DNA from 4 places in the Bacillus sp. MUM 13 genome. Region 2 is predicted to be linked to each of the others. Evidence: riboswitches for the same ligand, from Rfam matches in the RefSeq annotation. Region 2 holds a riboswitch; each other region holds the start of a gene.
The links. A riboswitch is a leader RNA that binds a small molecule or an ion and turns the genes downstream of it on or off. The one in region 2 is predicted to bind S-adenosylmethionine.

Region 1: linked by a shared signal. The riboswitch ahead of BIV59_RS08280 (LLM class flavin-dependent oxidoreductase) and the one ahead of mtnW (2,3-diketo-5-methylthiopentyl-1-phosphate enolase) in region 2 are both predicted to bind S-adenosylmethionine.
Region 3: linked by a shared signal. The riboswitch ahead of BIV59_RS16090 (methionine biosynthesis PLP-dependent protein) and the one ahead of mtnW (2,3-diketo-5-methylthiopentyl-1-phosphate enolase) in region 2 are both predicted to bind S-adenosylmethionine.
Region 4: linked by a shared signal. The riboswitch ahead of BIV59_RS20785 (bifunctional homocysteine S-methyltransferase/methylenetetrahydrofolate reductase) and the one ahead of mtnW (2,3-diketo-5-methylthiopentyl-1-phosphate enolase) in region 2 are both predicted to bind S-adenosylmethionine.

Annotation. Positions count from the first base shown of each region.
Region 1 covers NZ_MLYQ01000027.1:16,007-24,427, forward strand. Annotated here, with positions in the region: gene BIV59_RS08240 (DEAD/DEAH box helicase) at 1-461, shown strand, start outside; gene BIV59_RS08245 (phosphotransferase) at 555-1,463, shown strand; gene BIV59_RS08250 (lmo0954 family membrane protein) at 1,784-2,131, shown strand; gene BIV59_RS08255 (PspA/IM30 family protein) at 2,154-2,798, shown strand; gene liaF (cell wall-active antibiotics response protein LiaF) at 2,895-3,626, shown strand; gene BIV59_RS08265 (sensor histidine kinase) at 3,623-4,669, shown strand; gene BIV59_RS08270 (response regulator) at 4,662-5,294, shown strand; gene BIV59_RS08275 (class I SAM-dependent methyltransferase) at 5,662-6,855, shown strand; SAM riboswitch class I at 6,939-7,045, shown strand; gene BIV59_RS08280 (LLM class flavin-dependent oxidoreductase) at 7,143-8,192, shown strand; gene BIV59_RS08285 (ATP-grasp domain-containing protein) at 8,231-8,421, shown strand, end outside.
Region 2 covers NZ_MLYQ01000074.1:17,187-25,607, reverse strand. Annotated here, with positions in the region: gene BIV59_RS16860 (hypothetical protein) at 1-160, opposite strand, end outside; gene BIV59_RS16855 (DNA alkylation repair protein) at 241-489, shown strand; gene BIV59_RS16850 (MarR family transcriptional regulator) at 546-911, opposite strand; gene BIV59_RS16845 (CobW family GTP-binding protein) at 1,144-2,055, opposite strand; gene BIV59_RS16840 (hypothetical protein) at 2,448-3,053, shown strand; gene BIV59_RS16835 (cupin domain-containing protein) at 3,349-3,882, opposite strand; gene BIV59_RS16830 (methylthioribulose 1-phosphate dehydratase) at 3,901-4,527, opposite strand; gene BIV59_RS16825 (2-hydroxy-3-keto-5-methylthiopentenyl-1-phosphate phosphatase) at 4,531-5,187, opposite strand; gene mtnW (2,3-diketo-5-methylthiopentyl-1-phosphate enolase) at 5,184-6,428, opposite strand; SAM riboswitch class I at 6,495-6,644, opposite strand; gene BIV59_RS16815 (pyridoxal phosphate-dependent aminotransferase) at 6,822-7,994, opposite strand; gene BIV59_RS16810 (carbon-nitrogen family hydrolase) at 8,097-8,421, shown strand, end outside.
Region 3 covers NZ_MLYQ01000067.1:957-8,506, forward strand. Annotated here, with positions in the region: gene ppsA (phosphoenolpyruvate synthase) at 1-2,041, shown strand, start outside; gene metC (cystathionine beta-lyase) at 2,311-3,501, opposite strand; gene BIV59_RS16090 (methionine biosynthesis PLP-dependent protein) at 3,498-4,610, opposite strand; SAM riboswitch class I at 4,693-4,807, opposite strand; gene BIV59_RS16095 (glycerate kinase family protein) at 4,988-6,139, shown strand; gene fumC (class II fumarate hydratase) at 6,297-7,550, shown strand, end outside.
Region 4 covers NZ_MLYQ01000122.1:334-8,090, reverse strand. Annotated here, with positions in the region: gene BIV59_RS20795 (MOSC domain-containing protein) at 1-122, shown strand, start outside; gene BIV59_RS20790 (class I SAM-dependent methyltransferase) at 210-818, opposite strand; SAM riboswitch class I at 1,106-1,206, shown strand; gene BIV59_RS20785 (bifunctional homocysteine S-methyltransferase/methylenetetrahydrofolate reductase) at 1,435-3,279, shown strand; gene metH (methionine synthase) at 3,272-6,730, shown strand; gene BIV59_RS20775 (polysaccharide deacetylase family protein) at 6,830-7,633, shown strand.

The sequences.
Region 1 (8,421 bases), on a different contig from region 2:
ATGATATCCCTGAGGATGCTGAAAGCTATATCCACAGAATCGGCCGGACTGGGAGAGCTGGTGAGAATGGATTGGCTGTAACTTTTATCGCTACCAAAGACCTTCAGCTTCTGGGTGACATTGAAAAAGGCATTTCCATGAAAATTCCGAGAAGGAAAATAGAAGGTATTCATATGAATCAGCCGGATGAGGTGCAAAAAAAGGCTAGACAGGGTTCAGGGGAAAGAGGAAGGAAAGAATTCTCCCGTGAAAGCAGCGGAAGCCAGAGAAGCCGGGGCCGCCGCACTGATAGCGATAGTTCCCGTTCAGAATCCCGCAGCGGCCAGCGCAGGGCCGATAAGCGAAATGGCAGTGAAGACCGGAGGAAAAGGCCGGAAACCTCAAGTGCCCGTCCTGAAGGCCGCCGCGGCAGGGAAAGCGGACGATCGGATAGAAGCGGCAACGGCCGCAGAGGCAGATAGGTTTTTTTAGCCTGTTAAACGGGGCGTCTGGAGAAATCACCAAAAAAGATTAACAGAGCCGCTTTGAAAAAAACATGAATGGAGAGCATGCCTATGAATAAGCCATGGCAAGCCGAATATCCCATTAGTGCTGACACCGCAAGAAGCATTATTCATCATCAGTTTCCTGAGCTTTGTCCAGCGAATGTTACAATACTGGGCAAAGGATTCGATAATACTGTTTTTGGAGTAAATGGCGAATATGTATTCAGGTTTCCGCGACGTGATATCGCTGTGCCGCTGTTAAGCACAGAAAGTAAGCTGCTCCCTGCTCTTGTTCCAGTGCTGCCGCTAAAAATTCCCGAGCCCGTTTTTTTGGGAAAGCCTGAAAAAAGTTTTCCTTTTCCCTTTACAGGCTACCGTCTTGTAAAGGGGATGCTGCCTGTAAATGAATCACACCAGGCACGGGCAGTTTCAGCTAGGAAATTGGCTTATTTTCTGAGAGCCCTTCATGATTTTCCTGAAGAAAAGGCCCGTGCCCTGGGAGTTTTGCCTGATTCTATGGGGCGGATTAATATGCAGGTGCGAAAGCAAAAGCTCGCCTCCAATATCAAACAACTCTTTGATGCCGGGTACACAGATGATGCGAAAATAGCAGGTGAGTACCTGTATCATGCCGAAACAGTAAATAATAATTGTGAAAATCAATTAGTTCATGGAGACATCCATGTCCGCAATGTCATTTTAGATGAAAAGGGCATGCTTTTTGGAATCATAGATTGGGGAGATGTTCATTTAGGAAATGCGGCAGTGGACATTTCCTTTATTTATAGTTATTTTCCTCCAGATGCACGCAAGGAGTTTTTCTCGATTTATGGAGAAATAGATAGGGAAACAGAAATATTAGCACGCTTCAAGTCAGTATATACGCTGACTAACCTGTTCCTTTACGGCCATGATCAAGAAGATGATACTCTGATTGCACTGGCCAGAAAAGGACTGAAGCTGTCAATGCTTGATTGAAACATAACTCGGCGGATGCCGGGTTTTTTTATTGGCTGTTTTCGGGAACTGATCTGCTATGAAACAAGGTGGCTGATTTCCGCTTCAAGATGCTCGCTTTCCGTGGGGCTCACCTTCCCGCTTTTCCGGTAGAAATTTCGCGCCTTACGCTCCAATCAACCTGATTTAACAAGGGAATCGCCTCACTTCATTCATTAAAAAAGAACAAATTTGCTTACAAGTACGCCTCAAGCCTTATGTGAAAATATGGCCGGAGCTCATTATGAAAAAGGGGGAAGGCAGGTAAACTTGGAGTATAGATTGAAAGGAGGAAAATAAATATGAAAAAATTCGGATTAGCAGCTGCAGGTGTTATTGCGGCGATGATACTGCTTGCGAATGTTGGCCCGCTGGCTGGCCTGGCAATAAGCCTGGTGATTTTATATTTTGTGTTCAAACAGTTTATTAAAGCAGAATCCGCATGGGGAAAAGTAATTTGGGCAATCATTTCCCTCGCTGCACTTTCTGCGGCGATCGCAAATATTCCATCTGTTATTGGCATTGCTGCCGCCCTTGTTCTGTATTTTGTTTATAAGAAATGGAACGGAACAAAAAGTGAGCAAGTTAGCGGAGAAAAAGATCCTTTTATTAATTTCGAGAAACAATGGGCAGATTTAAATAAAAACTAATAGGAAAAGGGAGAGAAAAAACATGAACGTATTTACAAGATTAAAAGAGACAATTGCTGCTGATTTTCATGAACTTCTGGATCAAAAGGAAAAGAAGAATCCATTTGCCGTCTTGAATCAATATATGCGCCAAAGTGAACAGGAAACAGAAAAGGTGCGCAAGCTTGTAGAGCGCCAATACCAGCTGAAGGAAGAGTTTACACGGGAATTGGCGTATGCGCTTAATTTAGCCGATAAACGGAAGCATCAGGCAGAGGTAGCTGCCAAGGCCGGGGAAACCGGGCTGCAGGAGTTTGCTGAGCGTGAAATTGATCAATACGAAAAGCGTGCTGAGCGCTTAAAAACGGCTCTTCATGATGCAGAGAATCAGCTGCAGGAGCTTGAACAGAAGTACGAAGAAATGAAGCATAAATTAAAAGATATGAATATCAAACGCCTGGAGCTGATGGGGCGAGAGAATGCTGCCAGAGCACATTATAAAATCAATAGCGTGCTGGATACAGAAAGCAATGCGGATAAGCCATTTATGCGGTTTGAAGAAATGGGGCAATACCTGGAAAGGCTCGAAGATACGGTTAATTCTTCTTATCACCATCAAACCATTGACGGCAGGATCGCCCGCCTTGAAAAGGAATTGAAAAATAAAGAAACCCATTCTATTTCTTAAAGCAATCGTGGTATTCTTAAAGAGGCGCAGAAATCTGCGCCTCTTTTGAAATATATGCAGCAATGAAAAAGCAGTATCAGCGAAGGGAGAGGCCCTGTGTTGAATAAACATAGAACAGAGTGGATTGGCTGGGTTTTTTTAACTGGCATTGTACTGCTATTTTTAGAATTAGTATTTTTTGATGGGGATTTATTCATCTCACTTCCGCTATCCTTCGGGTGTTTATACCTTGGCAAAAAAAAATATCATCGTGCAATAGGGAAAATGCTGTTTTGGATCGGACTATTCAGTACGGTTGTTATTGTGCTGCAGATGATGGTCTTTAAATTTTTCATTTTAGCTATTCTTGCTTATCTTTTATACACTTTTTATCAATCCAAAAAGAATCCGGAACATATCAATCCGGTACTGATAGAGTCTAAGAATCGCGGCCAGGAGCCGCTGATCAAGAAGAATTTCCTTTTTGAAAACAAGCTGTTCGGAGGCAGAAAGACGCCTGACCATGTATATGAATGGAATGATGTGAACATACAGACCGGGATTGGTGATACGGTCATTGATTTGAGCAATACGATTCTTCCTAAAGGAGACACCTTTATTTCCATCCGGGGTATTGCGGGAAATGTCCGTATTTTAGTTCCGTATGATTTGGAAGTGAGCATTCACCACTCTGTCATTGCTGGAAGCACGTCGGTGTTCAATAACGCGGACAGGAAAATTTTCAATAGTATTCTTTCTTTCCAGACACCTGGATTTAATGAGGCAGAACAGAAGATTGCCATCATCACCTCGTTGCTTATCGGAGATTTAGAGGTGAAACGGATATGAGCATTCTTACCAGGCAGATTATCAGGGGTGCGGCCATTTCTTTCGCTATGTCGATTCTATTGCCTTCACTTGTGTTTTTTATATATCCGCTGTACGATTGGTCACTGTTATGGAACAGGAAGATCATGAATTTCCCGTTTGCGCTGTTTTTGCCGATCGCGAGTATTATCCTTGGTGTCCTTTATGGAGCCATTTCAGGTGTTTACTGGAAAAGGCAGCTTGCTGAAGTGGGTGACGAGTTATATAAAATATCACAAGGCTCTGCATCTTCATTTGAAGGAAATACACAAGTTCAGGAGTTTGCAAGAATTTCAGCACAGCTTGAAAATGTGCGCAGGCATATCGCTGAACAGGCCAAATCGGTTCAAAAGCTGGCCAATGAAAAAGTGAAGGATCAGGAAAAATATATTCAGGAAATTATTTCGCAGGAAAGAAACCGCCTGGCAAGGGAGCTCCATGATTCTGTCAGCCAGCAGCTGTTTGCCGCCTCGATGCTCATGTCAGCCATAACCGAAAGCAGGCAGGATACCGACAGCAATGAAATGAAGCAGCTTAAGCTAACAGAGAGTGTCATTCATCAGTCACAGCTTGAAATGCGGGCACTCCTCCTTCATTTGCGCCCGGTGCCGCTAAGAGGCAAATCCCTTCAAGAGGGCATTACCTCATTGCTTGGGGAGCTCGTTCAAAAAGTTCCGATGAAAATCACATGGAAGATAGAACCTGTTTCTATGGACAGGGGGATAGAGGATCATTTATTCCGCATCCTTCAGGAGTCTGTTTCCAATACTCTAAGGCATGCAAAAGCTTCATCACTTGAGGTTTCACTAATATCAAGAGACGGCCTGATTATCTTTATCATTGCAGATGATGGCTGCGGCTTCCGCTCAGAAAACTCCAAAGCAGGTTCTTATGGGCTTCTTAATATGCAGGAGCGTGCTGCAGAAATTGGCGGCACAATGAAAATAGTCAGTGTGATCAATAAAGGAACTAGGCTCGAAGTAAAAGTGCCATTAATTTCTTCAGGAGGTGAAGATATTGATTAAAGTATTGCTTGTAGATGATCATGAAATGGTAAGAATAGGGGTATCTTCTTATTTATCTATGCAGGCTGATATAGAAGTGATCGGCGAGGCAGATGATGGCGGTGCAGCAGTAAGGCTGGCACTTGAACTGCGCCCGGATATTATATTAATGGATCTGGTCATGAAAGAAATGGACGGGATTGAGGCAACCAGACTGATAATCGATAAATGGCCGGAAGCAAAAGTCATTATCGTCACAAGTTTTCTGGATGATGAAAAGGTATACCCGGCTCTTGAAGCAGGAGCTTCCAGCTATATGCTGAAAACCTCAAGGGCAAGTGATATAGCAGAGGCAGTGCGTTCTACATTCCATGGCCATTCCGTGCTGGAACCGGAAGTGACAGGCAAGATGATGAAAAAAATGAGAACACCAGCTGTGCGGCTTCTCCATGAACAGCTCACAAACAGGGAAATGGAAATTTTGCTGCTGATCGCACAGGGGAAAACCAATCAGGAAATCGCAGACGAACTATATATTGCCCTGAAAACAGCAAAGGTGCATGTCAGCAATATTTTGAGCAAACTGGAAGTGCAGGATCGCACACAGGCCGTCATTTATGCATTCAAGCATGCACTGGTGAAATAACAGGGAAAACTGGAGACTCTTTATTAAAAGCGCTCTTTTAAATAGGCTCTTTCCGTAAACTTTGCTGCTATGGAACAAGGGGTTGATTTCCGCTCCAGGGTGCTTCGCTTTCCGCGGGGCGTGTGCTGAGCCTCCCAGGCGTCGTCTGCGGGGTCTCACCTGTCACGCTGATCCCGCAGGAGTCTCCGCACCTTCCGCTCCAATCAACCTGCTTTAACAATGGATTTTCCTCGCAGAACTATTTAAGTAACAACAATCTTTAAGAAAAGAGCATTTACATAAAATGAAGATTTTTTAAGCGGAAATATATGACCCGCTATAGCAGGATGAGAACGAAACAGGCTTTGACAAAAATGGGGGATAGGATATGGAAGACAACACTTATTATACGGGCATCCTTCACATAGGCTCTCTTTTAAACCATGCGGGAATACCCTATGAATTTACCGGGGCTTCAGCACTTTTGCTGCAGGGGGTCATTCTGGAGGACGAAGATAAAATAACCGTAAGCGTACAATGGGATCTGCTTCAGCAGGCATATAGCCTTTTTGAAACCTTCAAGCCTTCTCAACTCGTGAAAACCCCGGAAAAGGCAGAGTTTCATCTTAAGATCAACCAAATAGAAGCGGTAATAAGCTTCTTTTACAATACCACTGTTAAAACAGATCCATACCGGATAGCCATTCCGCATGGCGGCGAAGAGATCTGGTGCCGTTCACTTTACAGCCATTTATACGATAAAGAAATGAATAGATTCAGCAGCAGCATCCATGCCCATCTATTGAAGCAGCAGCAGGGATTCACCGAGCATAATGAGCAGGCCTGGAACCAGAATAATTATCTGGCGCTTATTAACAGGTACGGGCGCCCGGAAGACATGGCAGAAAAGATCAGGCAGAACCCTGCTTGGAGGCTGCATCCCTTCTATAAGTATTTAGGTGATCTTAATGGAAAGAAAGTAGCCCATTTGATGGGGTCAAATGGAGTGAAAGCAGCAGCACTGGCATTACTGGGTGCAGAGGTTACGGTGGCTGATTTTTCAAAAGAAAATAAAGCATTCGCAGAAGAACTGGCAGCTTCTTGCGGAGTCGATATAAACTATATCGTTTCAGATGTTCTTTCGCTGCCTCAAGCAGAGCTTGGCGGAAAATATGACCTTGTTTTAATGGAGCTTGGCGTTCTGCATTATGTAATCGACCTTCAGCCGTTAGCAGAGGTTATCAGGGGCTTGCTGAAGAAGGGCGGAAGATTTGTCCTTCACGAGTTTCATCCTATTTCAACGAAGCTGATTTCATCTTCAGGAAAAAAACATAAAGTAACCGGCAATTATTTTGATTCACAGATAGAAAATAATAGAGTGGCATTTACCAAGCATATGCCCGAGCAAGAGCAGGAAAGCCTGTCAAATGTGGTCCAAAGAAAATGGTCCATAGGCGAGCTGATTACGGCAATTGGCCAATCAGGACTTGTAATTAAGGTGCTGGAGGAGGAGCCGAATCATAAAATCCACGATATCGGGCTTCCAAAAACCTACACACTTGTCTGTGAAAAAACATATTAATGTATTATTGAAAATTATCTAACAATAAAGTTGACGGATAACCAAGGTTCGTAGTAGGATTAATTTATGTAAAAATTGAATAGTACTTATCGAGAGAGGTGGAGGGACTGGCCCTTTGAAGCCCGGCAGCCGCTGACACAGTCAGAATGGTGCCAATTCCAGCAGAGTCATGCACTCTGGCAGATAAGCAGGGGATAAATCGAAACTTCTTCTTATCGGGGGAAGTTTTTTTGTGTGTTTTTTTATTCAAGATGAAGGCAGAATTGAATGGAAAAGGAGATAGAGAGATGAAATTTGGATTTTGGCTTCCCATCTTTGGCGGATGGCTTCGAAATGTAGATGATGAAAACATGCCGCCAACCTTTGAATATGCCAAGACTGTCATCCAGGCTGCAGAACAGTGGGGATATGATACGACATTGATTGCTGAACTTTACTTGAATGATATAAAAGGGCCTGAACAAGATTCGCTTGAGGCCTGGACTACAGCAGCAGGGCTTGCTGCTGTGACCGAAAAAATCGAAATTATGACCGCTGTCAGGCCTGGATTCCATAATCCGGCTGTTACAGCAAAAATGGCGGCGAATATCGACCAGATAAGCAATGGCCGATTCACGCTGAATATTGTTTCAGCCTGGTGGGAGGAAGAGGCTCGCCAGTATGGAGGGATCTTTACGGCCCATGATGAACGATATGACCGCACGGAAGAATTCATTGATGTTATTCAGGGCTTATGGAAAGAAGATGTCTTTTCCTATAAGGGAAAGTACTATGATATCAAAGATGCCCATTTAAGCCCAAAACCGGTGCAGCGGCCTAATCCAATCCTATATGCCGGCGGTGAAAGTGAACGCGGCAAACAGGTGATAACGGGAAAATGTGACGCATATGTGATGCATGGCGGAACAGTTGAAGAAATCAGGGGTAAAATTCAAGGAATGAAGGAAAGACGGGCAGAATCAGGAAAACAGCCTTTCTCATCTTTTGGATTGGCCGCCTATGTAATCTGCAGGGACAGTGAAGAAGAAGCACAGGAAGAACTTAAGAGAATTACGGATGTTAAAGAATCCAGTGCATATGCCGGATATAATGATTTCGTTAATAAGTCGCAGCTTGAGCAGCAGGTCAAGCTTTATGATTATTCGGTCTCCAACAGGGGATTGCGCCCGAACCTTATTGGGACTCCAGAACAGATTGCAGAGCGTATCATTAAATTTGAAGAAGCGGGAGTAGATTTGCTTTTGCTTCAGTTTTCACCGCAGCTGGAAGAAATGGAGCGCTTCGCGAAACAGGTAAAACCGCTTGTGGAGAAAAAACGCCAAAAAACAAAAGCCTGACGGTCAAGTTTTGAAGCTTATAACAGGAGGCTATAATAATGAGCAAAATTTACATCATTCACGAAAACAGCGAATGGACAGAGCATCTGACAAACAGATTGAATGAACTGAACCTGCCTTATGAAGAGTGGCATCTTGACCATGGACTGGTGGACTTATCCCAGGAGCCGCCGGAAGGCGTGTTTTACAGCAGAATGAGCGCTTCTTCCCATACAAGGGGCCACCGTTT
Region 2 (8,421 bases):
TCGACTTTCTTGTTCTTGGATGTGCATTTTCATCAAGAAGTTCCCGGCGTATCAGCTCACTTACTATTTCTTCAGGCTTTTGTTCCTTTTTACGCAGCTGCCGGTTATTCCAGAGCTTTAAATATGAGGAAAGCAGCTCTTCGCTAGGTATATTTGTCATTAGAAATTCCTCCTTTTTGGCGGCTTTGTACATAAAACTCAGACGATTTGCAAAAACTTACAGAAAAAGGAGTGAATAACATGCCACAGGTATATCGATGTCCCGGATGCAAAACCAATAAATCCAGATTTAACATGATTCAGCAGGTTTCAGTCCCTGTTAAAAAAGATCCTCATACTGGGGAAATCGTCTCTGAATATTCCAATGATGCTCTTGATCCCTTCCATTTGCCTTATAAAGGGCCAGAATTAAAGGTTCAATGCGCGACATGCGGAATGATAGACGAAGAAAAATCCTTTGCTGCTTTCGGGAATATGGACATGCAATAAATTATTAAATACGAAATAAAAGCGGCATTAGCCATCACTGCCTAATGCCGCCATTTTCATTTAAACTTTTTGATTAAATGCAGCAATGATGTCAATTCATCTTCTGTAAATGTTCCGAATTTTTCATGAAGGTATTCGGTCTTTTTCTTTTCCAGATTATTGATGAGGTTTACACCTTCTTCTGTCAAATCGAATGTGACAACTCTACGGTCACTTTCCGTTCTTTTTCTGAGAATCAAGCCTTTTTTCACTAATGATTCCGTAACGGTTGTGATATGGCTTGCAGAAACATCCATTTCCTTTGATAGCCCTGTTGCATTTTTTATTTCAGAAAAAGCTATATTTTTCAAAACAAGAAATTCACTGCTATTAATGGATTCACCGTAAATGACAGATAACTCTTTACGCATTGTTCTAAACATATTCTTGAATTCTTTTTCTAAAAGATATAATTTATCTTGTTTTAAAATGATAATCATTCCTTTAATTTTATATGAAGGCGATATTCTAAACGCTTTAAGTATAAAGGTAAATAGGCCATAAGTGTAGTATTATCCTTCAAAAAAAAATAAACCAGTATTGATTGGTTTATTTTTCTATGATTTTCGCCCTGCCCCCGGATTTTATCCCCAGTTTTTTACTGGTTTTTTACAGTTACCCGAGATTTTCCAGCCCTTCCACGATTCCTGCTTTATCAAGTTCTTCACCGATGATAACCAAATTCAAAGGCAAATTCAGCCCTTCCTGCAGAAAAAGCGGCATTCCATAGGAATATTGAAACAGATATGGATAATCAGAATGTGAAAATTTGATGTAGCCCTTCATTCTGTATATGGTATCAGGAAGGCTGCGCAGCCATTCTTCAAATTCCTGCTGTTTTATTGCATCTTTGAACCGGTGCACTAGCGCCTCAAGCTGCAAACTGTGCTTGGATCCTGAAATTTTGGAAGCATCTTTTGGCTGCATATTCATGTTCCTGATCATATCCAATGAAATACTTGCCTGGCTGGTTAGCAGGCAAAAGGCCTTTGGATTAATATCCTGAATGCTAAAAAGGATTTGGCCTGCATCAATTTCACTGACAAGATCCTGTTTATTCAGCAAAATCAAATCAGCATGGCGAATTTGCTCGAAAAGAAGCTGCCGGAGATGAGGAGGAAGCTTTTCTCTGTCTTTCCACCTTAAGAGGTCAACCACTCCAACAATCCCTTTGTATATAAGCTGATCTGCAAAGAGCGGCGACATGATGCTGTCGAGCACTTCCACCGGATGGGCTGCACCAGTGGTTTCAATATAGATGGAATCTAAATCATTGGAAGATAAAAGCTCATGCAGCTGCACTTCAAGCTTGTCCTGAATACTGCAGCAAATGCACCCGTCAAATAATTCTTTAAGAGGAACATCCTCCCCGATCAAACCAGTATCCACAGATATGCTGCCTAATTCATTAAGCAATACCGCAATTTTTCTGCCTGCCTTTTTTTCTTCTTTTATTATATTTCTCAGCAGCGTTGTTTTGCCGCTGCCCAGGAAACCGCCAAGTATGTAAATTTCTGTTTTCTTCATTATTTTTCTCCTAATTCTGTTTCTTTATTACCCTTTATTTTAACATATTCCTGCATGCAGTGAATGCGGCATTTATCTGATATGGCTTTATATTCTGGGGGACTACTTATTTTTAGAAGATTTGGTTTGGATGAAAATAGTATCCTGTCTTGAAGCGATTAATATCTCCGTAAACCGCTCATATGGAATAAATATCCATAAATTGTTCAATTTGTGCTATAGTGAAAAGAAAAAGCATTTTAGCTTTTAAATTTTACTGAAACAACAGCAGACTGCATTAACTATACAAGTTCAACAAATATGTATTCCTGCTCAGTAATAAAGATGTATTTGGGCATTAACGATCCTGCTGCAGCAAATGATTATGAAGGAATCATTAAGGAGCTGAACAAATGAATAAGGGAGCAAAAATCATTACTTCCTTTGTTTTGGCTTTAGGGGTGTTATATGGGTGTTTTTATGCCCGCAATCTTCATGCAGCTCTGAAAACAGTAACGGCTGGTGCAAAATACACCGCTCCTGAAAATGTGAATCACTTTATTATGGAAGCAGAGTTAATAGCCAAGGTTACTAAAGTGGATGAAAAGAATGTGGCAGAAGTTATTCAAAGTTTATCCGATTCAAGTTTAAGTTTTGAAAGTCCATACACAGAGTCCACTTTTAAAATAGAAAAAATTTATCAAGATGCTAAATCAAAGTTCAAAGTAAATGATGAAGTGATTGTTCAGGAATTTGCCGGATATACTCAAAATAAATTAACAGGCCAAAGAACCTTCTATACTTCTGAGGACTATGAATTAACCAAAAAAGGGGATTCATACCTAATAGGTGTAAGAGAAAGCAAATCTTCTAAAGGAAAGTATGTGTGGATTGGGCATATATTCGGGAAATACTCTCTGGAATCCGCTGATGCGAAAAAGGTTGAGTCTCACATGAATCGGGAGGTATTAAAGGAATACAAAAAATTTGAACACGAGTTAAAAGGAAAGTTTAATTAATTTCAGGCAAACCCTATACGAATCTTTAATAATTTTAGGACAATAGTTCTCATAAACTATTGTCCTCTTTAGTTGTAATGTATATGTTATACATTATTTGCAGAGTTTTCTGTGTCGTACGTTAAACAGGCAATACTCACTTTACACATGTTTATCCAGACCCATGAAAGACTATAAGAATGAATAGGAATATGCTTTTAAAGAATCTGCCGGAACTTTAAAAAGAGTAAAGGAAAAGGCCGTCCATCCCTCTTTTTTGGGGACGGATGGCCTTTTGGCTTCCGATATGTTTTATTCAGGCCTGGATTTCTTCTTTTTCATAGATTGGCACCCAGCCTTCCGTTGTTACAAAAATACGGACAGCCACAACTTTGCGGTCCTCCTGAAGGGTAAAATAATGGCGGACAGATTCCGGTACGCTGATTAAATCACCAGGATCCAGATTCACATCGAACCATGTACCTTCTTTTCCTTCAATGGCAAATAAGCCATGTCCGCTTACAATAAAACGAACTTCGTCATCTGAATGATGGTGCTCTTGTTTAAAATTGCTGAGTAAGGCGTCAAGATTTGGGGTAGAATCCGAAAGTGTAATCACATCATGGGATTTATAGCCCCTTCTATTGGAGATTTCCGTGATTTCTTCTTGAAAGGACTGAAGAATCTCATTCTTTTCTTCATCAGTAAGCTGAAATTTTTCCCTTAATTGCTCTGGAAGTTTTTCAATATCCCAGTTTTCATAAATAACACCCTCGTTTTGCAGAAAAGCATGTACCTTTTCCCTTCCTTCAATCAATTCAGCTTTTCCATGAATTTTAATGCTCGCCATGTATAATCCCTCCAATTTTTATAATGAAACTGCATATGCAGCCTGCTGCCTTAATAGCAGATGATACTGAAAAAGAAATTCGCTTGCCTCAAGATACTTCTTTGCTTCCAGCGGTGTCCTTCCCCATACTGTAATTCCATGATTGCGGATCAATATGGCACCGGCGGAGCTTTCAATAAACTTCGAAAATTCCGTTGAAAGAGCAGGTATATCCGCATGATTATGCACAATCGGAATTGTGAACTCTGCATCTTCCTCCCATCTTCCAGTGGCTTTGATAATTTCATGGTCTTTGAAGGTCACTTTTCCTTTATCTGCGTAAAGATCTGAAATGACGTTATTTTCCACGGTATGGATGTGGAGGACACAGCCTGCATCGGTTTTTCTGTAGATTTCCGTATGCAAAAGAGTTTCAGCAGAAGGCCGCAGCACTGTTTCTTCAGCCGGCAGGCCATTTTCATCTGCAAGCAGAAAATCTTCACTGGTCCTCTTTCTTTTATCCTTTCCGCTGGCAGTAATCAGAAAGGTTTTTGTTCCTTTTACCTTGATGGAAAGGTTTCCGCTTGTTCCCATAAACCAGTCCCGTGCGGCAAGTTCATCCTTGATATCAGCAAGCTCCTGCCATTCTTTTTCATAGATACTCATACACTAAGCCGCCTCCAGTTTTAGCTTAAGGATATTTATACAATCAAAAAATGTTTGAAAGGGCTGATAGCTGATTCCTTCTTCCCTGCATTTTTCAATCAGGAAATCTCTTGCTAAAACCAAATCTGCTTCTTTGGCTGCTTCAAAGTCAGTGATAGAATCGCCAATGACAATTTTATAGGTATCAGCTTCCGAGATCTTCCTCATGATGGAAGGCTTGCAGCAGCCGCATCCATTCTGGCATTGGTCATCACAGGAATTCGGCCATTCTATCTTAATGTTTTCCTGTTCAAAGACCGCCTTATTGCAGTATAAAAGATCCAAATCCAATATATTTTCAAGCAGTGGTTCAATAAAGAAATCAATCCCGCCGCTGACAACGTATAAAGGGATCCTGTTTTGCCTGGCAAATGCAACAAATTCCCGGAATCCGTCACGAATAACAGCACTGCTTTTGACAAATTCGATAATGTCCTGTTCAAGCCCGCTATCGAGCAGGGAAAACATCTTTCCAACACCTTCAGAAATGCTCACTTTCTGGGATAGTACATCATCTTTTATCGATTCCCAGCCTTCGGGAGCGAATTCTTTCATGATTGCGATAATGTTGTCGCTGTTCGTGATTGTTCCGTCAAAGTCGCAAAAAATGATTGGTTTCATAGTCTCTCAGGAACACCTCCCCACAAATCCAGGGCTTTCCGGAGTTCCTGATGATCCCTGGCAGCATCTTCAAGCTTTATACCGTTTAACGAAGCTTCTACAGCCTGGCGGAATGCCTTGCCGCCGCCTGCTGCTCCATCCGGATGGCCATGCACTCCTCCGCCTGCATTTATCACGCAATCCTTCCCGAAATCCTCCATTAAATGCGGCACCATACCTGGGTGGATGCCCGCTGACGGTACCGGAAAGGCTGTATTCCATGGTTCTTCCTCTTTTGTCAGCTGACCGGCGAGCTCAATAGCAATGCTCCGGTCAAGCGCGACATTTCCATATGGTGATGGAAAAAGCGATAAATCAGCTCCAGCATACCTGACAAGCTTGCCTAAAAGCAGCGGATGGGAAACTCCGTAAAATTCCGAAGATGTCAATGAACCGCTGAATGCAGGATGTACCATGATGGGAAGGGAGACATCCTCCAATTCTCTTAAACCCTGTAGAACGTCTAGCCCATATGAAAAGACATTGAATAATAAAGCGTCAGCACCTGCTTCAGCAGCCATCCTTGCTTTATCGGCCAAGGCGAATGTGCTGCCTGTCAGATTGACAGCATATAGTGTCCGCTTTCCTGTTTCTTCGTAGGACTGACGGAGCACTTCCTTTCCCTGGATGATCCGGTCAAGAAAAGGCGTCTGATCGTTTTCAAACAGAATTTCATCATCTTTTACTAAATCAACGCCCCCTTTGGCTTGGGCGCTGAGCTGGCTTTTCAGATACGAAAGATCTCTGCCGATGACTCCTTTAAATATACTCATAACCAGCGGCCGGCCAAACACATCCAGTTTTTCGCGAATCCCCTTTATCCCATATCGCGGACCTGGGAAGGATTTTCTCAAATCCCCAGTTAGTTCAAGATCCAATAACTTTATTGCGCCGTCCAATGAGAGTTTACCGAAGACCGTTGTCAATATTGCCGGAAGATCAGCCGAAAAATTGAGAGCAGGATAAGCAATTTTAATGATGGAGCGAAATGTTTTTTCACCAAAATAATGATTAACATTTTCTCTCTGATCCAGCTCTTCTACAGACAAGACCCTCCCTTTATGCTTTTTGAGCTGCTCTTGTTCCAGGAGGGGCAAATCTGTCCACGTTCCTACTGTTAATCCAAGGGCAATTCCCTCTGCCTTTTTTTCGTGATTTCCTTTTGAATCATGGACCATATATGTTGCTATAACTTCACTCACAGTTTTCACTCCCGGATGTAAAAAATAAAAAAACCTCTTCAGAAAGAAGAGGCCTTTTGAGCCATCTTCTTATCTTTCAGCAAAAAGCTGCAAGAATTAGCACCGTGCCTTGCGGATTTTTCATCCGGCGAACATATTCGCCCCATTTTACAATGGTATTACAGTCGGTTGCCGGGCTTCATCGGGCTAGTTCCCTCCACCTGCTCACAATAAGAAAATGAAATATTTTAATTAATCATGTTTTTTAAATTGTTTAATAATTCATAATCGGAGTATGACAGGAAATTTATTTCTTGTCAATCACTTTCGGAGTTCCATTGTAAAGAATTTGCTGTGCCGCTGCTGCCTGTTATATTCCGTTCTGGCCAGCTGCTTTAAAACACGCATTAGAAGTTAAAATAAATGTAACGCATCTATTCTCCTGACAGCCTCCAAAAGCCTGTCTTCATCGGTGAGCAGTCCTGCCCTCACATAGCCTTCTCCGTATACCCCAAAACCTGCTCCTGCTGCCACTGCAACATGTGCATGCTGAAGCAGGTAATCTGAAAATTCCTGTGAAGTAAATCCCGCTGGAACTTTGAGCCATGCAAAAAAAGAGCCATCTGGCGAAGATACATTCCACCCTATAGAACGCAGGCCTCCGATGAATGCCTTTTTCCGGGATTCATAAATGTTCACCAGTTCTTTGACGCATTCCTGGGAATGCAGCAGCGCTTCTTGTGCAGCCTCTTGGATAGCCGGGAATAAGCTCACATACATATGATCCTGCAAAAGTTCAATCGCTTCTATGACACTGGAGTTTCCTACAGCAAAACCCACACGCCAGCCGGCCATGTTATAGGTTTTGGAAAGTGTATATATTTCAATGCCAATGTCCTTGGCTCCCTGTGTATGAAGGAAGCTCAGAGGTTTTTTTCCGCCAAACCCGATGCCGCCATACGCAAAATCATGAACGACGCAGATGGAGTGCTTCTTCGCAAGCTTTACTGTTTTCTCAAAGAATTCTTCTGTAGCTGCTGCACCCGTCGGATTATTTGGATAGTTTAAGAACATCAGTTTTGCCAAATCGAGTGTATCTTGGCCGATTCCATCATAATCTGGCAGAAAACCGTTTTCCTGCAGAAGCGGCAGGGTTTTGATTTTGGCCTGCGCCATTGCTATCCCGGACATATAATCAGGGTACCCGGGATCTGGAACCAGCGCTATGTCACCTGGATTCATCAGGCATTGCGGCAGTTCTACAAGCCCCGCTTTTCCGCCGAACAGGATGGCAACTTCTGAATCGGGATCAATTTTGACATTATATTCTCTTTCATAAAATTCTGCTGCAGCTTCTTTCAGTGACCGAAGCCCTTTGAATGGCGAATATTTATGATTAACAGGATTTTCGGCAGCCTGCTGCAGCTTTTTAATAATATGCTGGGGTGTTGGCATATCCGGATTTCCTTGCCCTAAATTGATTACATCATGTCCTTGTTGTGTTATGCTGTTCACCTTAGAGACCAGTGAAGCAAAAAACTGCTGAGGCAGATTTTTGAGCAGCTCTGATTTTTGGAATTCTATCATTTTGGCACCTTCTCTGAAATTTCTTGAAATTCTCGTCACAAATGATATATCTTAAAATTACTAATGTAAAGAAAATTCTATGAAATCATGGAGGAAGATAACATGAAATGGAAAATAGCGTGCATACAAATGGATATATCCTTTGGCAGACCCGCACAAAATTATGCCAGGGCAGAAGAGCTCATCCGTAAAGCTGCAGAGGAAAGCCCGGATATAGCGGTTTTGCCTGAGCTTTGGACAACGGGATATGATCTCGGCAGGCTGGATGAAATAGCTGATGACGAAGCTGCCGAAACCGTGGCATTTTTGCAGAATTGCGCAAAAGAATACCGCATCCACTTAGTGGGCGGTTCTGTTGCGAAAAAAACTGCAGAAGGAATAACAAACACCCTCATCGTCATCAGCAAGCATGGCGAGCTGATTAAAG
Region 3 (7,550 bases), on a different contig from region 2:
GGCTTCAGGGGTTTTATTTACTGCTGATCCTATTACTTCTAACCGTAAGCTGCTGTCGATCGAGGCCAGTTTTGGACTTGGAGAAGCACTTGTCTCAGGCTTGGCAGCTTCCGATTGCTACAAAGTACGTGATCATCATATCGTTGAAATGAGGATAGCATCAAAAAAATTGGCTGTCTATGGAAGAAAAGAAGGCGGAACAGAGAGAAAGCCAATCAGCACTGACCAGCAAAAGACCCAAGCACTTACTGAACAGCAAATTTTACAATTGGCACGAATCGGTAGACATGTCGAATCTTATTTTGGCTGTCCCCAAGATATTGAATGGTGTTTGGCTGATGATACATTTTATATTGTCCAGAGCCGTCCAATCACGACTCTTTTCCCTGCCCCTGAAGTGAATGACCAAGGAAATCATGTCTATATATCTGTTGGTCATCAACAAATGATGACAGACGCCATAAAACCATTGGGATTGTCTTTTTTTCTGTTAACGACTCAAGCACCCATGCGTAAAGCTGGCGGAAGACTGTTTGTTGATGTCACACAACAACTGGCTTCAATTTCCAGCAGAAATATTTTATTAAATGCCATGGGACAACACGATCCGCTCATGAAAGACGCGATTATGAACATCATTGAGCGAGGGGATTTTATAAAATCGTTACCAAATGATAATAAAGCACCGAGTCCGAGCAGAGGCAACAATACAGATATGCTGGCACAAATCGAAAACAATCCATCAATTGTTTCTGACTTGATTAAGCGCAGCCAAACATCCATTGAAGAATTAAAACAAAAAATTAAAAACAAATCAGGATCAGATTTATTTGCATTCATCCTGGAAGATATCCAAGAATTAAAGAGAATTTTATTTGACCCGCAAAGTTCTGCTGTATTTATGGCTGCTATAAATGCTACAACCTGGATTAATGAAAAAATGAATGTGTGGTTAGGTGAAAAAAATGCAGCAGACACGCTTTCTCAATCTGTACCAAACAATATTACTTCAGAAATGGGTCTTGCACTTTTGGACGTTGCAGATGTAATTCGTCCTTATCCGGAAGTAATTGAATATTTACACCAAGTAAATGATGATCACTTTTTAGATGAACTGGTTAAGTTTGATGGCGGTAAGGAAGCTAGAGACGCTTTCTATGCTTTTCTCAGCAAATATGGAATGCGGTGTGCCGGAGAAATCGATATCACAAAAACCCGCTGGAGTGAAAAGCCAGTTACCCTTGTTTCCATAATTCTCAGTAACATCAAAAATTTTGAAGCTAATGCCGGAAAGTGCAAATTCGAGCAAGGCAGGCATGCTGCTTTGAAAAAAGAACAAGAGTTATTAGAACGTTTGAACCAATTAACCGATGGTGAACAAAAAGCCAAAGAAGCAAAGCGAATGATCAGGCTTATCCGGAATTTCATCGGGTATCGTGAATATCCCAAATACGGCATGATTAACCGCTACTTCGTTTATAAGCAGGCTTTACTGAAAGAAGCCCAACAACTGGTGCAAGCGGGCATTATTCATGAAAAAGAAGATATATATTATCTCACATTTGAAGAATTCAGCGAAGCCGTACGCACAAAAAAGCTGGACCGCCAGAAAATCATAAAGCGGAAAGAGGATTATAAATTATATGAAAAACTGACTCCTCCGCGTGTTATTACATCGGAAGGTGAAATTATTACAGGCAAGTATCAAAGAGAAAACCTTCCAGCCGAAGCGATTGCAGGTTTGCCTGTTTCTTCCGGAGTGGTAGAGGGAAGGGCGCGTGTCATCTTAAACATGGAAGATGCTGATCTTGAAGAAGGAGATATATTAGTCACCGCCTTTACTGACCCCAGCTGGACACCATTGTTTGTATCCATAAAAGGCTTAGTCACTGAAGTGGGCGGATTAATGACACATGGAGCAGTGATTGCACGAGAATATGGCCTGCCAGCAGTGGTAGGAGTGGAAAATGCTACTAAACTGATTAAAGATGGACAACGAATCCGCGTTCATGGAACAGAAGGGTTTATTGAACGATTGTAATCGCGAAAATACGTTAAATTGCCCCTTTGCGCTGCTATTAAATGGAGACTTTTTAACAGTTTGTTAGTCCTCATGGCGGAATGCTAGAATGTCCATTTTGACTTCCAAAACATAGGGGAGCGAATTTTATAATTTTAGAATGCTAGAAGTTCATTTATTGGATACGATTGTTCAGGGATAAATGGCTGCCTTATGCAGCCATTTTTTTGTTCAAAAAGCCCTCATAAAAGAATACTGCATATGCTGCAGTATTCTATGTCCTGTTATATTCAGCCTTCATTAACAGCTGTCTGTAAATACTCCTTTTCGCTTTGCTGCAGGGCTAAAGTGAAATCGCGGATTAAATCATCACAGTTTTCAAGTCCAAGGGATAATCGCAAAAGGCTTTTTGAGATTCCGCGACTTTCTCTTTCCTCATCAGGCATTGCTGCGTGTGACATTTTTGCAGGATAGGAAAGGATGGTTTCAACGGCTCCAAGGCTTACAGCAAAAACGGGCAGCTGGAGCTGATTGACGAAGGAACGAAGCAGGCTTTCATTTTGCAGTTCGAATGATAACACGGCTCCTGCTCCCCTGGCCTGTTCGCTTTGGATTTTGTACTGAGGATGATCCGGGAGGCCTGGGTAATGGACAGCTTTAACTGCAGGCAGTGAAGATAGAAATTCAGCCATTTTATGTGCGGACTTCATGGAATGCGCCATTCTTACATGGAGGGTTTTAATTCCCCTCATGACCAGCCATGCATCCTGAACACCCAGAATTGCTCCAAATGAATTCTGCAAAAATGAAAGCTTTTCACCTATTTCCGGGTCTTTGACGGCCGCAAGTCCTGCAACAACATCGCTATGGCCTGAAAGAAACTTCGTTGCACTATGGAGAACAATATCAGCACCAAGTGAAAGAGGCTTTTGCAGAGCGGGAGTTAAAAATGTATTATCCACATATGTCAAGGCGCCAATTTCCCTGGCAATGGCACTGATTTCCCTTATATCGCTTACCTTAAGCAAAGGATTAGAAGGTGTTTCAATATAAAAAGCCCTTGTATTATGCTGGATTGCAGATCTGATGCTTTCAAGATTCGTCATATCGGCAAAAGTGTGCTGGATTCCAAACCGGTTCAAAACGTTTGTCACCATCCGGTAGGTCCCTCCGTATACATCTTCTGAAATGATGACATGGTCGCCTGAAGATAATAAAAGAAACGCAGTTGAAATGGCCGCCATTCCGGATGAGAAAGCAAAGCCCCTGGTTCCTTCCTCTAATTCAGCAATAATCTCTTCAAGTGCCTCCCGTGTCGGATTCAGGCTTCTGCTGTAATCATATTTGCCGAATTGATCAATATCGAATTGATGGTAAGTTGAGGCATGCTGAATCGGAACACAGACTGCACCTGTTGCCGGATCAATTTTATGCCGATTATGGATCAAAGAAGTTTCAAAAGCAAAATTTTCAGATGTCATAATAGGGCCTCCTGTTTTACATAATTTAAAGAATAATTCAAATCACTTATTAAATCGCCGGGATCTTCAATTCCTACTGAAAAACGCAATAACCTATTACAAACCCCATTCGCTGTTCTGATTTCTTCTGGAATGTCTGCATGGGTTTGTGTTGCAGGATACGTTATAAAGCTCTCAACTCCGCCGAGACTCTCTGCAAAAGAGATAAGGGAAAGTCCTTTTAAGAAAGGATTGATCCATGACTCATCATTTAACCTGAAAGAAAGCATACCGCCTCTGCCGGGATAAAGGACCTCTGAAACGGACTCGTGATTGGACAGGTATTCAGCAAGGATTTTTGCATTGGATTCATGGCGGGCCATCCGAAGAGAAAGTGTTTTCATGCCTCTCATTAAAAGCCATGAATCAAATGGGCTCAGCACAGCTCCTGCCCCATTATGGTGAAGGGCGAGAGAAGTGCAAAGATCTCTCCCTTTAGCAACGATAAGCCCTGCCAGCACGTCGTTGTGTCCGCCAAGATATTTTGTAGCGCTATGGATGACGATATGAGCTCCAAGCGGGATAGGTTTTTGGATCAGCGGTGTATAAAAGGTATTGTCGACGATTAAAAGCAAACCGTGCTGTTCCGCCAGCTGGCCGATAGCTTCGATATCCGCTGTTTCCATTAGAGGATTAGTGGGGGATTCTATAAAAATGGCTTTAGTCTTTGGTGTAATGGAATGTTCAATGCTCTGCAGACAGCTTGTATCTCTGTATTTACAGACTAACCCCCATTTCTTGAACCCCTGTTCCAATAATCGATATGTTCCTCCGTATAAATCCTTGGATAAAATCCACTCATCCCCGGATTGGAATAACGACAATACCGTCAATATTGCTGCCATGCCTGAGCTGCATGCAAAGCCCTGATCGCCGCCTTCAAGATCTGCTATGGTTTTTTCGAGGATCTGCCTCGTGGGATTTCCGGTACGGGAATAATCGAATCCTGTGGACTGCCCAATGCCTTCATGGCGGTAAGCTGTTGAAAGGTAAATGGGAGCATTCACAGTTCCTGTCTCTTTTTCGCTTCGATTTCCGATTTGTGCCAGATATGTGTCAATATTGTACATAGGTTCACCACTCCTTAAGCTGAATAAAATAAAAAAGCCTTCTTAAAGAAGAAGACTTTTAACAGTACATTGGAAGCCATTCTTCTTATCTTTCAAGTTATTAAAACTTGATGGAGTTAGCACCTTTTCATTGTTCTGGGCAATGAAGGTTGCTGAGGCGTCAACGGGCCAATTCCCTAAACCTCTCTTGATAAGAAATAAATTCTAATTATTCTATTAGTTTAGAATTTACTACACAAATAGGGTAATGTCAACTAATATAAATATATCTTCCCTGCAATAGAGTGAAGCAAATTCAGGAATTTATGAGGCATCACTTTAAGTTCAAAGTGTTTAATAAAAAGATATAGATAGAAAGATCGAAAGGAGGGCTTTTATTGAAAATTGTCATTGCCCCTGATTCATTCAAGGAAAGCATGACTGCAATGCAGGCGGCAGACTCTATAGAAAAGGGGTTCCGCCGCATCTTTAAATCTGCTGAAATTATTAAGGTCCCATTAGCAGATGGCGGGGAAGGGACGGTACAGGCACTTATAAATGCAACAGGAGGGAACATTATTGAAAAAGAAGTCACCGGGCCGCTAGGTGAAAGGGTGAATGCCAAATTCGGGATTTTCGGAAATGGAGAAAAAGCAGTAATCGAGATGGCTGCAGCTTCAGGCATCCATCTTGTTCCTTATGAAAAAAGAAACCCGCTGTATACGACCACCAGAGGTACTGGTGAATTGATACTGGCTGCCCTGGACGCGGGAGCAAAGCATATCATTCTTGGCATTGGCGGAAGTGCCACTAATGATGGAGGGGCAGGGATGGCAAAAGCGCTAGGAATAAAGCTTATGGATGAGAGCGGCAGGGAAATTGGAGACGGGGGTGGAGCTCTCGGAAAGCTTTGCTCCATTGATTTAAGCGATGCAGATCCAAGATTGCGGCATATCAGGGTGGAAGCAGCATGTGATGTAGACATCCCCTTAACCGGAGAAAAAGGTGCTTCAGCAATTTTCGGGCCACAAAAAGGGGCAGATCGGGAAATGGTTGTTCTTCTTGATAATAATCTCGAAAGATATGCGGCGGTCATTGAAAAGGAGCTTGGAAAAAAGGTAAAGGATGTGCCTGGTTCCGGTGCAGCCGGAGGCCTTGGAGCAGGATTGCTTGCCTTTTTGCCTGCTGAGCTTAAAAGAGGCAGTAAAATCATTATAGAAGCGGTCAATCTGATGGAACACATAAGAGATGCTTCAATCCTTATAACAGGTGAAGGCAAGATTGACGATCAGACTCTACTTGGAAAAACACCAATCGGTGCAGCTCGTCTTGCCAGGACTTTTAACGTTCCTGTGATTGCTATTGCCGGCAATGTTTCATATAACAGCGAAGAGTTTACTCAGCAGGGAATAAATGCCGTTTTCAGCATAGTTCCAGGAATTATCAGCAGAGAGGATGCCTTTATCAAGGCAGAGAGGCATCTTGAAGAAACTGCAGCCAATATTGCAGCAGTGTTAAAAATGTCAGCATGCAGCCGGTTTAAATCATGATATTTTTCTATACGATAATGAAAGCGAGAATAGAGGGCAAAGCTTTTAAATATTAAATACATGTTCGTTTATGCTGAATTTTGGGAAAGTAGATAGAGTAACCTTTTTTGGCATGGTATATAAAAATTATTTAACAGTGGAGACGGGAGGAAATTCCATGAAATTCAGAACAGAGAAAGACACTATGGGTGAAGTACAGGTTCCTTATGATAAATATTGGGGAGCACAGACTGAAAGAAGCAGAAATAATTTCAAAATCGGAAATGAAAGAATGCCGATAGAGCTCATCCAGGCTTTTGCATATGTAAAACAAGCCTCAGCTAAGGTCAATCATGAGCTGGGAGATTTATCTCAGGCAAAAATGAAAGCGATTGTAAAAGTCTGCGGTGAAATTCTAGAAGGAGCACTTGATGACCACTTTCCCCTTGTTGTCTGGCAGACTGGAAGCGGCACTCAAAGCAATATGAATGTGAATGAAGTAATTGCTAACAAAGGGAATGAGTGGCTGCGGGAAAACGGCGGAAATGAGCAGGAAATCCTGCATCCTAATGACGATGTCAACAAGGCCCAAAGCTCTAATGACTCATTTCCGGCGGCGATGCATATAGCGGCATACCTGGCAGTTGCAGACATCCTGCTGCCGTCTATTTCTGCATTAAGAGATACTTTGCTTGAAAAGGAAAAGGAATTTATGAATATTGTAAAAATCGGCCGCACCCATTTGCAGGATGCTACACCGCTCACACTAGGGCAGGAAATCAGCGGGTGGAGGGCAATGCTTGATAAAGATCTTCAAATGATTGAAGAAAGCAGCAAGCATTTAAAAAGCCTTGCACTTGGGGGAACAGCAGTAGGGACCGGGATTAATACAAAACCGGCATTCGGCCATATGGCCGCAGAACAAATCAGCAAGGATACCGGACATTCATTCCATACATCGCCGAACAAGTTTCATGCACTTACCAGCCATGATGAAATTGTGCACGTGCATGGTGCCATGAAGGCTCTTGCTGCAGATTTGATGAAAATTGCCAATGATGTCAGATGGCTTGCGAGCGGACCCAGAAGCGGTATAGGCGAGCTCTCTATTCCGGCAAATGAACCCGGCAGCTCCATCATGCCTGGTAAAGTAAATCCCACACAATGTGAAGCATTGACGATGATTTCCGTTCAGGTATTCGGAAATGACTCCACTATTGCTTTCGCAGCCAGCCAGGGGAATTTTGAACTAAATGTATTTAAGCCTGTTATCATTTATAACTTCCTGCAGTCTGTAAAGCTTCTGAGTGAAGGAATACAATCATTTAATGAGCATACTGCAAAAGGAATCATGGCAAACACTGAAAAAATAAAGGAAAATGTTGAGCGATCACTAATGCTTGTGACTGCCTTAAATCCGCATATCGGCTAT
Region 4 (7,757 bases), on a different contig from region 2:
TCTTACAGGCATCCAGAATTCTTCTGCACCAGGAGGGAGGCTTGGCAGCCGCTGAGGAATTGATTTCCGCAGAAGGGCTTGCAGAAGACTGGAAAAAAAGGCTGAAAAAAAGGCTTTCTTAATTTTCCTGATAGATAAACCTTGCTTAAGGGATAAGAGCTCAGTGTTTCTGTTAAAATCAGTGAGCTCTTATAACACCTTGAATTTTTTTAATTCTTTTTGCAATGGGCAGTAACACATACCGTTAATTGTGGCCGGACTTTCTTGAACTTAACAGAGATGCTGCGGAATCCTGCATGAAAGAGTGCTTGTTCAATTTCTATGGCATGGGACAGGGCTTTTTCCCGGGATGCGTCTTCCTCTCTTGGCTGTACAGTGATGGCGATGGCACCTCCATCCTTCATCAAATGGTGAATCCTGATTAATTCCTTCTTCGGATTTTTCCAAAGGGGATAGTTATTAACAGAAAAAACCTTATCGTATCTGTATAATTCCTGTTTAAAATCTGTCACATCCCCGCTGTGTAGCTTAAGCCTTCCCTCTTCTGCATATTTGTAATTTCTCTTTTCTGCTTCCTTAGTCATAGACTCTGAGACATCTATTCCATCTATTTTCACATTATGGTGCCTGCGGAAAATTTCCTTTATCGCATACCCTGGCCCAAATCCAATCTCAAGAAGATAATCCCCGGGCTTTATATTCAATAGGTCAATAGTCCAGCGGTTGATCCTGCGGTTTTCGAACAGCATTATTCTTCCGGCAAGCCTTCCTAATAGCCCGTCTGGCCTGCGGAATTGCTTAGCTAAAATTTCAATCAAAAAAATGCCTCCTTTCTCTTTGTGATTATAGTTTTGTTATTCACTTCTGCAGCTTTTGGTAAACATGGTACTGATTTTTTTAGTTTTTTTTGATCTTAAAAATCCTGTGCTGATATGCACACAGGGATTATAAGATCAAGCGATGGCCAAAGAAAAAAAAGAACGGTACGAGTATTGAACCTGGTTTTTTAGAAGGATATACATACTATTTTCCATAAAGTCTTGAAATTGGCTGCTTAATCATGTAAATTAAATGTAATTAATTTTTTTGAATATTAAAATTACATATCTTATCGAGAGAGGTGGAGGGACTGGCCCCATGAAGCCTCAGCAACCGGCAAATCGCCATGGTGCTAAATCCAGCAAGCAGAAGCTTGATAGATGAGGAGAATGTTTGAAACAGGCCTTCTTCCAAGAAGGCCTGTTTTTATATTATTTTCGAAGGGCATTGTTATGGTTCATTGCAAATTCCAGCACTTTTTTATTGGAATGGATGGGCTTGATTCACAGGGAGGCAGCTCGTCCCTGGAAGTCTGCCGTCAATAGCAGAGAGCAACAGCCAAGTATACAGTAAGCCCTTATAAAATTACACACAGATATTGAAAGCAGGTGTCATATGGATTTCCGGAACGAACTGAAAAAAAGGGTGCTTATCGGGGAGGGAGCCATGGGAACATTGCTGTATTCCCATGGAATTGATCATTGCTATGAGGAGCTTAATTCCACTGACCCAGGCCAGATAGAAACGATTCACAGGGCCTATTTAGAAGCGGGGGCCGATATTCTGCAATCCAATACCTATGGTGCAAACTACCATAAATTGAAGCGATACGGCCTTGAAGATGAAGTAAGCGCCATTAATCGCAATGGAGTTGCCATTGCAAGGAAGGCCTCGGAAGGAAAAGCGTTTGTTTTTGGGACGATTGGAGCGCTGAGGAGCATAAGGAAAAATGATCTTAGCATGGAGGAGATAAAACGCAGCTTTCGTGAGCAGCTTTACAGTATCCTGATGGAAGGGCCTGATGGTCTGATTCTTGAAACTTTTTATGACCTCGAAGAACTGGAGACCGTGCTGCCGATTGCCAGAAAAGAAACAGATCTTCCTATCATCTCCAATGTGACATTGCATGAAATAGGATACATGCAAAACGGCATTCATTTGAATGAAGCATTTCAAAGAATGGAACAGCTTGGTGCGGATGTTGCAGGCATAAACTGCAGGCTTGGACCGCATCATATGATCCGCTCTTTAGAAGAAGTTCCCCTAATGAAGAACACGCCTATATCCGTTTATCCAAATGCAAGCCTCCCTGAATATATCGATGGCAGGCTGATATATGAAGCCGTGCCGGAATACTTTGGCTCAAGTGCCTTAAAACTCAGGGAACAGGGGGCAGCAGTAATCGGCGGATGCTGCGGAACAACTCCGCTTCATATTGCAGAGGTAAAAAAGAAGCTAGGCATTATCCCTCCTGTTACACAAAAAGAAATTAAGGCCAGAAAAATAGAAATTATCGAGATAATTGATGATAAAACACCCGCACTGCACCAGCTTGCCAAAAGAAAACGGACGGTTCTCGTTGAGCTTGACCCGCCAAAGAAACTCGGAATTGAACCTTTTATGATGGGTGCTAAAGCACTTTTGGATGCAGGTGCTGATTCCGTTACCCTTGCTGACAACTCGCTCGCAACGCCGAGAATCAGCAATGCAGCTCTTGGCGTAATGCTGAAGAATCAGATGGGGGCCAATCCTTTGATACATCTGACCTGCAGGGACAGAAACCTGATTGGACTGCAGTCTCATTTAATGGGACTTCAGACGCTGGGGCTGAATGAACTGCTTGTTGTGACTGGAGATCCGTCGAAAATTGGAGATTTTCCTGGAGCTACTTCTGTTTATGACCTTTCTTCTTTCGATTTGATCAGCCTTGTCAAGCAATTCAATGAGGGTTTATCCTTTTCTGGGCAAAGCCTTGGACAGCAATCCCATTTTAAAATTGCTGCAGCATTTAACCCAAACGTTAAGTATCTCGATAAAGCTGTACAAAGGATGGAAAAGAAAATTACCTGCGGGGCACAATCCTTCCTGACCCAGCCGATTTATTCCGTAAACCAGATGGAAGAAGTATATGAAGCGACCAAACATCTTGATACACCTGTTTTTGCAGGCATCATGCCGCTGACAAGTGCCAGAAATGCTGAATTTATTCATAATGAAATACCGGGCATTACACTCCCTGATGATGTGCGCCGTGCAATGGCAGCCGCAGGCAGCAATCCGCTGCTTGCCAGGAATGAAGGGCTTGCCATTGCAAAATCTTTGGCAGATGCGGCGATGGAAAAGTTTCAAGGGATTTATTTAATTACTCCGTTTATGCGCTATGAAATGACCGTAGTGCTGACTGAGCATATCAGGAAGACGGATAGTATGAAATTGGCAGGGGTGACAGCATATGAGTGAAAATCTTCTAGTAAATCAGATGAAAAAGAAAATATTGATCTTGGATGGTGCAATGGGAACTATGATTCAGGCTGAAAACCTCACCGAAGCAGATTTTGGCGGTGAAGCGTATGATGGATGCAATGAATATCTTTCGCTTGCAGCCCCAGAGATTATTTTGTCCATTCATGAAGCATATTTAAAAGCAGGGGCCGATATTATTGAAACCAATAGTTTTGGAGCTACGAGCATTGTGCTGGAGGAATATGGGCTAGATGGCATGGCATATGAACTGAATAAAGCTTCTGCAAGGCTGGCAAGAGCAGCATGTGATAAATTTTCAACAGTCAGCTGGCCGCGGTTTGCGGCAGGCTCGATGGGCCCAACCACCAAAACCCTTTCCGTTACAGGAGGGGCGCATTTTGATGAATTATCTTCCTCTTATGAAGAGCAGGCAAGAGGTTTGCTGGACGGAGGTTCGGATCTGCTTCTAGTTGAAACCTGCCAGGATATGCTGAATGTTAAGGCTGCTTTTTTAGGAATTAAATCAGCCTTTAAGAAATCAGGAAGAACGGTGCCGATCATCATTTCCGGAACGATCGAACCGATGGGAACAACGCTCGCCGGGCAATCCATCGAAGCATTTTATTTATCCTGTGAGCATATGGATCCGCTGGCGGTCGGGCTGAATTGTGCAACAGGGCCGGAGTTTATGATTGACCATATCCGTACACTGTCGGGGCTGTCTCACCATGCGGTAAGCTGTTATCCGAATGCCGGGCTGCCGGATGAAGAAGGCCATTATCATGAATCGCCAGTTTCCCTGGCGGAAAAAATGAAGCAATTTGCCCAAAAGGGCTGGGTCAACATTATTGGCGGCTGCTGCGGAACTACACCAGCCCACATTGAGGCGCTGTCTGCTGCCTTAAAGGATGTTCTGCCAAGGGAACTTCCTGAAAACACCCACAATCACGCGATTGCAGGCATAGAGCCTCTCATATACGATGAAACGATGAGGCCGCTGTTTGTCGGAGAGAGGACAAATGTAATAGGGTCCCGCAAATTCAAAGAGCTGATTCGTGATAAGAAATATGAGCAGGCAGCAGAGGTTGCGAGAGCACAAGTGAAAAAGGGCGCCCATGTGATTGATATCTGCCTGGCTGACCCTGATGGCGACGAATTCGGTGATATGATGGAATTTGTCAGGGAGGCTGTGAAGAAAGTCAAGGTACCCTTAGTTATAGATACTACAGATGAAGCCGTGCTTGAGCAGGCACTGAAGAATTCACAGGGGAAAAGCATCATCAATTCAATTAATCTTGAAGATGGTGAAGATCGTTTTGAAAAAATCACCCCATACATTCATCAATACGGGGCCGCTGTAGTTGTTGGGACGATTGATGAAATGGGAATGGCAATTGATGTGAAAAGAAAACTTGAAATTGCCGGCAGGTCCATGGATCTGCTTGTTAATAAATATAAAATCAATCCTAAGGATATCATCTTTGACCCGCTCGTTTTTCCCGTTGGGACTGGTGATGAGCAATATCTGGGCTCTTGCTCCGAAACGGTAAAAGGCATCCGGAGCATCAAGGAAAAATATCCGCATTGCCAGACGATCCTGGGCATCTCCAATGTTTCTTTTGGCTTGCCGGCAAGGGGGCGGGAAATTCTTAATGCTGTATTTTTATATCACTGCACAAAAGCAGGTCTGGATTATGCGATTGTCAACACGGAAAAATTAGAGCGTTTTGCTTCTATTCCCAAGGAAGAGGTCCGCCTTGCAGAGGAACTGCTTTTTAATACCACGAAAGAAGCATTAGCCGCTTTTACAGAGTTTTACCGCGGAAAGAAAACGGAGAGGAAAGTCAGCAGTGCATTGCTTCCGCTGCATGAAAGGCTTGCGAACTACATTATAGAGGGAACAAAAGAGGGTCTTTTGGCGGATCTTGATACCGCCCTGAAAGAGGGAAGAGAGCCGCTTGCCATCATTAATGGCCCGCTGATGGACGGTATGGCTGAAGTAGGCAGGCTTTTCAACGATAACAAGCTGATTGTAGCGGAGGTTCTCCAAAGTGCAGAAGCGATGAAGGCTGCAGTGTCATACTTGGAACCTCTTATGACTGGGGATACAAGCGCAAAAAAAGGCAAGCTGCTGTTGGCAACAGTAAAAGGCGATGTACATGATATCGGAAAAAATTTAGTTGAAATCATCCTCTCGAATAACGGTTTTGAAGTTGTTGATCTGGGAATCAAGGTCCAGACACAGCAGATTATTGAAGCGGTCCGTACACATAATCCAACGGTTATCGGGCTTTCTGGCCTCCTTGTTAAATCTGCACAGCAAATGGTGATAACGGCACAGGATTTAAAGCAGGCGGGAATAAATGTGCCAATCCTTGTAGGCGGCGCTGCATTATCCCGAAAATTTACAGATTTTAAGATTTCGCCGGAATATGATGGGCCTGTCATATATTCGAAGGATGCCATGGACGGGCTATCAGCTGCGAATATGCTTCATGATGAAAGTAAGAAAGATGAATTTCTCCTTAATCTGGATCAAAAAAGAAACAAAGCAGAACAAAATGCAAAAGCTGTTTCCTTGTTAGAAAGGCCGCAGATTGCCAAAAAGGCCGCATTTATTATTTCAAGAGATGTTGATGTAAAAAAACCTGCAGACATCAGGCGGCATATCTTGAAAAATTACCCTCTGGAATTAGTTTTGCCTTATGTTAATAAACAGATGCTGATAGGGCATCACTTGGGGTTAAAAGGAAAAGTGGATGTACTGCTTCGGGAGGGAAATGAAAAAGCCGCATTTTTAAATGAGCTGATAAATGAACTTGTGGACATGCTGAAAACAAATCCTGAATTTAGCTTAAATGGCGTATATCAGTTTTTCCCTTCCCAAAGTGAAGGAAATAAAATCCATATCTATAATCCTGAAAATCCGGGGGAAGTGGCCGAAACCTTTGATTTCCCCCGCCAAAACGGGGAAATGGGATTATGCCTTGCCGATTATGTTAAACCAGTAAGTTCTGGCATCATGGATTATACGGGATTTTTCACTGTATCTGCAGGCAAGGGAATCAGGCTAAAGGCTGAAGAACTAAAGAAAGAAGGAGACTTCTTAAAAAGCCATGCACTGCAGGCACTGGCACTTGAAATGGCTGAAGGGTTTGCTGAAAGGCTTCACCATATCATGAGAAATGACTGGGGAATCAGCGATCATTTGGATATGACCATGAAAGAAAGACTGGCAGCAAAATATATAGGCCAAAGATTCTCTTTTGGATATCCAGCCTGTCCGGATCTTGAGGACCAGGCTAAGCTATTCAGGCTGCTGCAGCCAGAGGAAATTGGCATCTCACTTACCGAGGGCTTTATGATGGAGCCTGAGGCTTCGGTTTCTGCAGTTGTATTTTCACATCCGCAGGCAAGGTATTTTGATGCAAACAGGGCGGATATCTAAAATGAAGTAACATCCGGACATGGGTATTGCCAGATTTCTTTCTTCTGTGAATGAGTTTCCTCCGGTTGAGCACCTTATGAATAACAAGGGGGAACTGTAATGAAAATCGTTCTGTGTTTCATGATGTTATTTATATGTATGTTAGGGACTGGTCCGGATTCAATTGCAGCAGAAAAAACGGCTGAAGGATTTCAAGGCGGCAATGGTGAAAAACAGCAATGGAAAACTGTGCCTGAGGAGCTGACTCCGCTGGAACTTGCTGACAGAGCCGGCCGGAAAGTGGCCTATCTGACTTTTGATGACGGCCCCTCCCCACATACCCTGGATATTTTAGATATACTTGACCGGTATCATATCAAAGCCACTTTCTTTGTAATGGGAAACGAAGAAAAATATGCAGAACAGGGCTATAAAGAAATGATAAGAAGAGGCCATACAGTGGCATTGCATTCATATACCCATGATTATTCGGTGATTTATCGGGATAAGGAAAAATTTTTTCAGGATGTAAATAGGCTGGAACAGATGCTTCAAAAGAAATACGGAATTACATCCAAGTACATCCGATTCCCCGGAGGAAGCAAAAATAGGGTGATCAGCCAAAATGTCAAAAAGGAAATGATGGATGGCATCCTCCGTGAGCTGAAGGATAAAGGCTATGTGTATTGTGATTGGAATGTTGATTCTACAGATGGCATCAGTCCGGCAATAAGCACAGGCACTATTATAAATTCTGTGCTGAAAGGGGCCCGAAACCAAAAAAAGGCCATTATTCTGCTTCATGATATTAATAGTATGAAAAATACAGTTACAGCCCTCCCGGCCATTATTGAAGGGCTGAAAAGCCAGGGATATGAATTTGATATGATTCAGGAAAATGCCCCAATCGTACATTTTCGCTGAAAAAGACAAATTGAACTTAGCCTTAATAAATAGAAATTTATAGAAAGGACTGGAACACCAAAAAGTACTAAAGCAGGACCATTGCCCTAATTTAATGAGAAAAGCCGGAAAACACGAAGAAGGT